Regions from separate parts of the Streptomyces sp. R-07 genome, predicted to be linked through region 1. Evidence: riboswitches for the same ligand, from Rfam matches in the RefSeq annotation. Region 1 holds a riboswitch; the other holds the start of a gene.

Region 1 (4,828 bases):
AGTCGATGTCCGAACCCGACACGAAGGCGCCCAGGTTGACCGAGCCCAGGTTGCAGACCGCGGTCTCACCGTCGTTCGTGACCTCGATGATCTCGGTGCACAGGTTCGAGGAGTGGACGACCGTGCCGGGCTCGGCCGTCTGGTTCGCGGTCCGGTTGGACGCGTCCTTGAAGGTCATCCAGCCGTTGCCGGTCTGCGCGAGGGTCCGCATCATCCGGCCGTACAGGTCGCGGGCCGGCATCGTCTTGCGGGCCAGGCCCGCCGCCTCGGCCTTGCGGTAGGCGGCGTCGAACTCCTCGCCGTACAGGTCGACGAGCTCGGGCACGTCCGCCGGGGAGAACAGCGACCACTCGGCGTCGGCGTTGACCCGGCGCATGAACTCGTCCGGGATCCAGTGCGCCAGGTTCAGGTTGTGCGTACGGCGCTGGTCCTCGCCCGTGTTGTCGCGGAGCTCCAGGAACTCCTCGATGTCCGCGTGCCAGGTCTCCAGGTAGACCGCGGCGGCGCCCTTGCGGCGGCCGCCCTGGTTCACGGCGGCGACGGAGGCGTCGAGGGTCTTCAGGAACGGCACGATGCCGTTGGAGTGCCCGTTGGTGCCGCGGATCAGCGAACCGCGGGCGCGGATGCGGGAGTAGGAGAGGCCGATGCCGCCCGCGTGCTTCGAGAGGCGCGCGACCTGGTGGTAGCGGTCGTAGATGGAGTCCAGCTCGTCCTGCGGGGAGTCCAGGAGGTAGCAGGAGGACATCTGCGGGTGGCGGGTGCCGGAGTTGAAGAGCGTGGGGGAGGACGGCAGGTAGTCCAGACGGCTCATCAGGCCGTACAGCGCGGCCACCTCGTCGAGCGCGCGCACCGAGTCGTCCTCGGCCAGGCCGGAGGCGACGCGCAGCATGAAGTGCTGCGGGGTCTCGACGACCTTGCGGGTGATCGGGTGGCGCAGCAGGTAGCGCGAGTAGAGGGTGCGCAGACCGAAGTAGCCGAAGCGGTCGTCGCCGGCCGCGTCGATCGTCGCGTCGAGCCGCTCCGCGTGCAGCGCGACGAACTCGGCGGTGCGGTCGGCGATCAGGCCCTCGCGGTGACCGACGGCGACGGAGGCCGAGAAGCAGACGGCGCCCTGGCCGGCCGCCTCGTCGGCGATGGTGATCGTGAGGAGCCGGGCGGCGAGCCGGGAGTACGCCGGGTCGTCGGCGATCAGACCGGCGGCCGCCTCCGTGGCCAGCTCGCGCAGCTCCGCCTCGTCCGACGTGGCGCTGCGGCCGCGCAGCGCGGCGGCGGCGACCTTGCCGGGGTCGGTGTCCGGGAGGTCGGCGGTGAGATCGGTCAGGGTCCGCAGGAGTACGGTCCCGGGTCCGTCGGTCTCGATCGCTGCGGCCGGATCGGCGGGCGCGATGGTCACGTGGGGGCTCTCCCTCGCTCGGCTCGGGGCCAGGGCGGGGAGGCGGGAACGGGGCGGCCGTACGCACGGCGGCACCGCGTCCACCGACCCAACTCCGCGAGGCCCGGACGTCTGTGGCACCCGGACCGGACGGACCGGGCGCGCTGCCGGCAGGTCCTCGGACTCACCCCGTACGAAACCGCACGAAGCACACCGTTGCGGGACAGTTCCGGATTCGCGCCGGATTCCCCTGCGTCGACAGCGAGCATGAGCATACATGTGGGGGGCGCCGCTCGTGGCACCCCCCACATGTTGTGTCGGTCCCGGCAGTCACAGCTCCAGGGCGTACGTCAGCAGAGAGTGGTCGGGGATCGGCTGCCAGTCCCGGTCCGGGGTGCGGACGAAGCCCATCCGCTCGTAGATCCGGTGCGCCGAGACCATCTTCGAGTCCGTGGAGAGCACGAGCCGCGCGCACTCCGGCAGGGCCCTCGCCCGGTCCACGCACGCGCGTACGAGCGCCTCCCCGACGCCCCTGCCGCGGGCCCCGGGTGCCACCACGAGCATCCGGAACTCGGCCTCGCCGGTGACGCCGATGTCCGCCCAGGTGGTGCCGCCGGGGGCGAAGGTCACCCCGCCGATGATCCCGCCCTCCGCGTCGACGGCGACGAGCACCTCGCTCTCGCGCGCCCGCCGGGCCGTGTCGCGGAGCACGTCCAGATAGAAGTCGTCCTCGCCGTGCAGCAGCAGCCCGTCGTTCAGATAGGTCAGCCCGGTCAGGTCGCCGAGCTCCTCGTACTCCTCGGGCCGTACCGCCCTGATCGTGAAGTCCATGCGCCCCAGTCTGCCTCCGCCGCACGCGAAGGGGCCCGGAGTTTCTCCGGGCCCCTCTGGTGCGCGTCCGTGGGTCAGTGCACCGCGGCGCCGACCGTCGGGAGGTCCTTGACCCCGGCGTCGCCCGCGTCCGCCGTGTAGTCCTCCGGGGAGGTCTCGTCGACGCCCTCGGGGGCCTTGACGGCCTTGAGGACGAAGGTCAGGACGACCGTGACGACGACGTTGAGCACGAAGGAGGTGAGACCGATGTAGCCGATCTCGCCGATGCCCGGGATCTCGGCGGAGGAGCCGCCGAAGTGCTTCTGGGTCGGGCTGGCGACGCCGTACGCGGCGAGCGTGCCGTAGACCATGCCGACGGCCCAGCCGGCGAGCAGCGCCCAGCGGTGGAACCAGCGGGTGAAGAGACCGCCGACGAGCGACGGGAAGGTCTGCAGGATCCAGATGCCGCCGAGCAGCTGGAAGTTGATCGCGACCGTCTTGTCCATGGTCAGGACGAAGACGAGCGCGCCGACCTTCACCAGGAGGGACACCAGCTTGGAGACCTTGGTCTCCTGGGCCGGGGTGGCGTCCGGCTTGATGAAGTCCTTGTAGATGTTGCGGGTGAAGAGGTTGGCCGCGGCGATCGACATGATCGCGGCCGGGACGAGCGCGCCGATGCCGATCGCGGCGAACGCGACGCCCGCGAACCAGTCGGGGAACATGGTCTCGAAGAGCTGCGGGATGGCGAGCTGGCCGTTCTTGACCTTGATCCCGGCGGCGATCGCCATGAAGCCGAGCAGCGCGAGCAGGCCCAGCATCAGCGAGTACAGCGGCAGGATCGTGGTGTTGCGGCGGATGACGTTGCGGCTCCGGGACGACAGCGTCGCCGTGATGGAGTGCGGGTACATGAAGAGCGCGAGCGCCGAGCCGAGCGCGAGCGTCGCGTACGTCCACTGGCCCGCCTCGCCGGGCACGAGCGCGCCCTTCGGCTTGCCGGTGGCCGGGTTGACCGTCGCGTACGCCTCGCCGGCCTTGGCGAAGATCTCGTCGAAGCCGCCCAGCTTGATCGGGATGTAGATGATCGCCACCGCGATGACGATGTAGATCAGGGTGTCCTTGACGAAGGCGATGAGCGCCGGGGCGCGCAGGCCGGAGGAGTACGTGTACGCCGCGAGGACACCGAAGGCGATGAGCAGGGGCAGGTCCTTGACGAACCAGTTGGTGCCCTCGCCGCCGCCGACGCCCATCACGTCCAGGACGGCCTGGATGCCGACGAGCTGGAGCGCGATGTACGGCATGGTGGCGAGGATGCCGGTGACCGCCACCGCGAGCGAGAGGCCCTTGGAACCGAAGCGGCCGCGCACGAAGTCGGAGGTGGTGACGTATCCGTGCTTGTGCGAGACCGACCAGAGGCGCGGCAGGAAGGTGAAGATCAGCGGGTACACCAGGATCGTGTACGGCACGGCGAAGAAGCCGGCCGCGCCCGCCGCGTAGATGGCCGCGGGGACGGCGACGAAGGTGTACGCCGTGTAGAGGTCGCCGCCGAGCAGGAACCAGGTGACCCAGGTGCCGAACGAGCGGCCGCCCAGACCCCATTCGTCGAGGCTGTGCTCGTTCTCGGCCTTGCGCCAGCGCGCGGCCAGGAAGCCCATGACCGTGACGGCCAGGAAGAAGAAGACGAAGACGCCGAGCGCCACGCCGTTCACGCCGGTCACGTCCTTCATCGCGCGTCACCTCCCTTGCGGGCACGCTGGTCCAGCTGCCACAGCTTGTACGCGACCATGGTGAGCACCGTGGAGATCAGCACCCAGAGCATCTGGTACCAGTAGAAGAACGGGATGCCGGCGAAGAGCGGTTCGACCTTCGCGTAGGAGCTCACCCAGAGCATCGCCACGAACGGGGCGAACAGGCAGAGCGCGATCACCACCCGCAGGGCTGTGATGGTCGGTTGTTTCCCTTGTGTCGCATCTGGCGTGTCTGACATGGCGATTCCCGTCCCCTCGCTGATCACCTCGGTAATGCTGGGGAAATCTAGGGGACTGCTCCCGTGCTGGGAACCCCTGTCCGCATAACGGAAGCGATTCTTCGGGGCTTCGTCGGAGCCGGCCCCCTCGCCGCTTCAGAGCCAGCCCTCCTTCGCCGCCCGCACGCCCGCCTCGAACCGGCTGCGCGCGCCCAGGCGGTTCATCAGCTCCGAGCTCATCCGGCGGACGGTCCGCAGCGAGACCCCGAGCCGCCGGGCCGCGATGTCGTCCGTGCAGCCGATGCCCAGGAGCATCAGCAACTCCCGCTCCTGCGGGGAGAGGTCGTGCGCGTCGCGGCGCGGGGCCTCGCCGAAGGGGGTGCCCGCGTCCCACAGCCGGTCGAAGAGCACCACGAGCGCGTGGACCAGGCCGGGGCTGCGCACTTCGAGCGCGCCCGCGCGGCCGTCCTCCGGGTCGACGGGGACGAGCGCGGCCTCGCGGTCGACGATCACCATGAGCATCGGGACCACGGGCACGGTCCGCGCCTCGCCGCCGAGGTCGCAGTACCAGCGCACGTACTCGACGGTCGGCGGGTCGTTGCGGAAGCTCTCCTGGTAGATCGAGCGGATCTTCACCCCGCGCTCCAGGGCGAGTTGGTCGAGCGGCTGGCTCGCGTCCATGG
Region 2 (4,828 bases), 1.0 Mb from region 1:
AGGGTGAGGCTGACCCCGTCGAGGACGAGGGTGCCGCCGGCCGTGCGCGAGACCCGCTCGGCGCGAAGCCCTGCGCCCGCGTGGGCGCTCGCGCTCATCGGCTGCTCCTGGTGCGGTACAGGACGAGGACGAAGGCCGGTACGCCGATCAGCGAGGTCACCACGCCCACCGGCACCTCCTGCGGGTCGAGGACCGTACGGGCGAGCGTGTCGGCCCAGACGAGGAACACCGCCCCGGCCAGCGCGGTGACCGGCAGGAGGCGGGCGTGCCCGGGGCCGGCGAGGGCACGGGCGGCGTGCGGCAGGACGAGGCCGACGAAGCCGATCGCGCCGGCGGCGGAGACCAGGGCGGCCGTCAGGAGGGCGGTGACGCACAGCAGGACGAGCCGGGTCCGCGCGACGGCGACGCCGAGGGCGGCGGCGGCCTCCTCCCCGAAGGCGAAGGCGTCGAGGGTCCTCGCGTGTCCGCCGCAGACCAGCAGCGCCGCCGCGAGGACGGCGAGGCACACCCACACGTCGCTCCAGCCGGCCCCGGCGAGCGAGCCGAGGAGCCAGAAGAGCACGCCCCGGGTGGTCTCCGCGTCGGCGGCGGTCATCACGACGAAGGAGGTGAGGGCGGAGAAGAGCTGCATCGCGGCGACGCCCGCGAGCACCACCCGGTCCGTCGAGCCGCCGAGCGTGTGGCTGAGCAGCAGGACGAGCGCGAAGGAGACCACCGCTCCCAGGAACGCCCCGCCGGTGACGGAGAGGACTCCTCCGCCGACGCCGAGGACGACGACCGCGACGGCGCCGGTCGAGGCGCCGGAGGAGACGCCGAGGACGAAGGGGTCGGCGAGCGGGTTGCGCAGGAGCGACTGCATCACCGCCCCGCAGACGGCGAGTCCGGCGCCGCAGACGGCGGCGAGGACGGTGCGGGGCAGCCGCAGGTCCCAGACGATCCCGTCGCGGATCGGGGAGAGTGCGGAGACGCCGCCGCCGAGGTGGGCGGCGACCACGGAGCCGACCTCGCCGACGCCGATGTCCGCCGGGCCGATGGTGATGGCGACGGCCGCCGACAGGACGAGGAGGGCGAGGCCGGCGGCCGTCCACAGCAGCGCCGTGGCACCGGCGCGTACCGGCGTGGCCGCGGACGAAGGCGTGGGCGTAGGCGGCGCGGGCGTGGGCGTCAGAGAGGTCGTGCTCACTTCGCGAGACCGTACGAGCGGAGCGCGGCCGCCACCTTCTCGACGCCCTCGACGGTGCGGAGGGTGGGGTTCATGGCCTGGCCGCTGAGCAGGACGTACCGCTTGTGCCGCACCGCCGTCATGTTCCGGGTGACGGGGTCGGACTCCAGGAACTCGATCTTCTTGGCGGCGCTCTCGGCCGACTGCGCGCGGCGGCTCAGGTCGCCGATCACGAGGACGTCGGGGTCGCGGTCGGCGACGGTCTCCCAGTTGACCTGGGGCCATTCCTCGCGCGTGTCGTCGAAGACGTTCTTCGCGCCGAGCGCGTTCGTGACGATGCCGGGGGCTCCGCAACAGCCCGCCATGTAGGGCGCCTTGGCGTCGGAGTACCAGTAGAGGACGGTGGCGTCGGTGAAGTCGGCCGCCGCCGTGGCCCTCGCCACCCGGGCCTTGAGCCCGGCGACGAGCTTCTCGCCCCGCTCGGGGACCGCGAACACCCGGGCCAGGTCGCGGATCTCGCCGTAGACCGTCTCCATGGTGAGCGGGCGGGTGCGGACGCCGTCGCCGTCGCCGCTGTTGTCCTTCCCGACGCAGTCGGTGGGCGACAGGTAGGTGGGGACGCCGAGCTGCTCGAAGCGCTCGCGGGGAGCCACGCCGCCCTTGCCGAGGGTGTACGCGAACGAGGCGGCCGCGAAGTCGGGTTCGGTGTCGAGGACCTTCTCGAAGGAGGGGTAGCGGTCGGCCAGGCGCGGCACCTTCGCGTTCTCCTTCTCCAGGCCCTTCAGGACCGGGTCCGTCCAGGTGGCGGTGCCCACCATGCGGTCGGCGAGGCCGAGGGAGAGCATGATCTCCGCCGCTCCCTGGTCGAGGGCGACGGCCCGGCGCGGGGCGCGGTCGACGCGGACCGGCCGTCCGCAGTTGTCGTCGAGGGTCACGGGGTGGCCGCGCTCCGGGGACCCGGCCGCGTCCCGCGCGGACGCGTCCTTCCCGGACGGCCGGGCGGATCCGCCGCCGCAGCCGGTCAGCGTCGCGGTGAGGAGCAGGACGCCGGCCAGGGAGAGCACGGCGGAGCGGACGGGGTGTGCGAGCGGCACGGGGACTTCCTCTGCGGCCACGGCTCATACGCGGAGCCTGTCGTACGGTGCTCCCCGGGCAGCGGCGTGCCGCCGGGGCCGCCAGCAGGTCTTCGGACTCGGGGTCAGCCGGACGGAGCGCCTTCCCGGGCCCGTCGTGCCGCCCAGTGGCCGATGCTCCGCCCGTCGCCCTCACCGCTGCGCGTCAGTTCCGGTCTTCCACCGGATTCCCTGACCCGTGCACGTACCCGTTCAGGTGCGTACAAAGGTGCGACTGGCCTCGGCACAGTACCACCGGCCGATCTTCGTGCCGGGGGCCCCGGCCGGTGTCAGAGGCGCAGCTCCTTGGCCTCGAAGCGGCCGTCGCCGAGGACCAGGACGAAGGAGACCTGCTGCCCCTCGGAGACCGTGCGGTCCGCGCCCTCGATGTCCTCGGCGCTGAAGTACACCTGCTCCTCGGAGCCCACGGGGACGACGAAGCCGTACCCGCCGAGACGGTTGAAGGACTGCACGAACCCTTTGCTTCTGCCTTCCACGGCGGCCTCCTCGTCGTCACGGCGACGCGGGCGAGGGTGTCCGGGCCGGGGCGCCCGAGTCCGCGTCTCAGGGGAGATGTACCCCGTCGGTCCGTGCTTCGCCACCGCCGTCGTGTGCGCCGTTCACCCCGACGATCTCGTACAATGTTCAACAGAGGCCCGCTGCCGGATATCCCCCGTGTCCGTCAGCGGGCCTCGTCTACCCTCCGGGCCCCCACGGATCAGGCGCGGCCGCCCGGGTACGCGATCCGCGCCGTGATCCTGGCGATGCGCCGCGCGGACTCCTCCGGCGGGGCCACGGGCTGGACGATGTGGCTGACGGTGAGCCGCACGATCGTCTCGACGGCGAGTCCGCGGGACTCCTCGTCGACGTCGGGCCAGGCCTCGATCGCGTACGCGTCGAGCATCGCCATCGCGGTGCCGAAGACCGGCTCCGGGCGGGTCGTGAGGTAGGCGAGGAGATCGTCCTCGCCGCCGCGCGCCGCGAGCAGGACGCTCTTGATGAGGGGGTTGTCCACGGCCTGCTGGAGCGTGTAGCCGACGCCCGCCACGGCCGCCGCCTCCAGCTCTCCCCGGTGGGAGTCGAGTTCGCGCTGGATGCCGACCAGGAAGCCCTCCAGCTCGCGCTGGATCAGGGCGTTGCCGATGGCCTCCTTCGAGCCGAACTCGTTGTAGAGCGTCTGGCGACTGATGCCAGCGGCCCGCGCGATGGCGGTCATGCGCAGCACGCCCCAGCCGTCGGCGGCCACGAGCCGGTAGGCGGCGTCGAGCACCTGCTCACGCAGGAGGGACCGAACACTCTCGCGAAAACGTGTCATCGTGCCCCCACTTTATCCACCGGGCACTGTCCAGAGGATTGACGCTCAAGGGGCTTTCCGTCTATCAACTGGACAGAACGCATGTGAAGTGTCCACCCTCTCCGAGGAGCCGGCCTTGGCCCTGCACAGCGACTCCCCCGAAGCCCCCGCCGCCTGGCGCGACCCCAAGCGCTGGCTCTGGCTGCTCGGCCTGCTCATCCCGGCCTTCCCCTTCCTCTCCTGGGGACTGGTGAACGCCACCGGACTCCGCCTCTTCTGGTGGACCGGGATCCTCGTCCTGTACGCGATCTTCCCGGTCGTCGACCACCTCATCGGCAAGGACTCCGCCAACCCGCCGGACAGCGCGATCGCCCACCTCGAACAGGACCGCTACTACCGCTGGTGCACCTACCTCTACCTCCCCCTCCAGTACGGCGGTCTCGTCCTCGGCTGCTGGCTGATCACCCGGGGCGACCTCTCCCTCGTGGACAGGATCGGACTGACCTTCACCCTCGGCGGGGTCGCCGGCATCGCCATCAACACCGCCCACGAACTGGGGCACAAGACGGAGTCCCTGGAGCGCTGGCTCTCCCGGATCGCGCTCGCCCAGACCTGGTACGGCCACTTCTACGTCGAGCACAACCACGGCCACCACATCCGCGTCGCCACCCCCGAGGACCCGGCGAGCGCCCGGCTCGGCGAGAGCTTCTGGCGCTTCCTGCCCCGGACCGTCCTCGGCAGCCTCACCTCGGCCTGGCGCCTGGAGAAGCGCCGGCTCGCCCGCCGCGGCCGGTCCGTGTGGAGCCCGCGCAACACGGTCCTCGGCTCCTGGGCGCTGTCGCTCGCGCTCTTCGCGGGGCTCGCGCTCGCCTTCGGCCCGGGGGTCCTGCCGTACCTCGCGGTCCAGGCGGTCTTCGGCTTCTGTCTGCTCGAAGTCATCAACTACACCGAGCACTACGGCCTCAAGCGGGAGCTCACCGCGAGCGGGCGGTACGAGCGCTGCGCCCCGCGCCACAGCTGGAACAGCGACAACGTCGCCTCGAACGTCTTCCTCTACCACCTCCAGCGGCACAGCGACCACCACGCCCACCCCACCCGGCGCTACCAGTCGCTGCGCCACTTCGACGAGGCCCCCGAGATGCCGACGGGGTACGCGGGGATGATCGTCCTCGCGTACGTCCCCCCGCTCTGGCGCCGGGTCATGGACCCCCGGGTCCTCGCCCACTACGACGGGGACGTGACCCGCGCGAACCTCCAGCC

Evidence for each region. A riboswitch is a leader RNA that binds a small molecule or an ion and turns the genes downstream of it on or off. The one in region 1 is predicted to bind cobalamin.
Region 2: another riboswitch for cobalamin. It lies ahead of ACN9M0_RS29145 (ABC transporter substrate-binding protein); the one in region 1 lies ahead of ACN9M0_RS24485 (ribonucleoside-diphosphate reductase subunit alpha).

Annotation. Positions count from the first base shown of each region.
Region 1 is NZ_CP183978.1:5,318,296-5,323,123, forward strand. Features, by position in the region: gene ACN9M0_RS24485 (ribonucleoside-diphosphate reductase subunit alpha) at 1-1,393, opposite strand, end outside; cobalamin riboswitch at 1,525-1,647, opposite strand; gene ACN9M0_RS24490 (GNAT family N-acetyltransferase) at 1,703-2,203, opposite strand; gene mctP (monocarboxylate uptake permease MctP) at 2,278-3,906, opposite strand; gene ACN9M0_RS24500 (DUF3311 domain-containing protein) at 3,903-4,166, opposite strand; gene ACN9M0_RS24505 (LuxR C-terminal-related transcriptional regulator) at 4,302-4,828, opposite strand, start outside.
Region 2 is NZ_CP183978.1:6,349,872-6,354,699, reverse strand. Features, by position in the region: gene ACN9M0_RS29155 (ABC transporter ATP-binding protein) at 1-98, opposite strand, end outside; gene ACN9M0_RS29150 (FecCD family ABC transporter permease) at 95-1,168, opposite strand; gene ACN9M0_RS29145 (ABC transporter substrate-binding protein) at 1,180-2,256, opposite strand; cobalamin riboswitch at 2,323-2,529, opposite strand; gene ACN9M0_RS29140 (cold-shock protein) at 2,565-2,771, opposite strand; gene ACN9M0_RS29135 (TetR family transcriptional regulator) at 2,993-3,589, opposite strand; gene ACN9M0_RS29130 (alkane 1-monooxygenase) at 3,705-4,828, shown strand, end outside.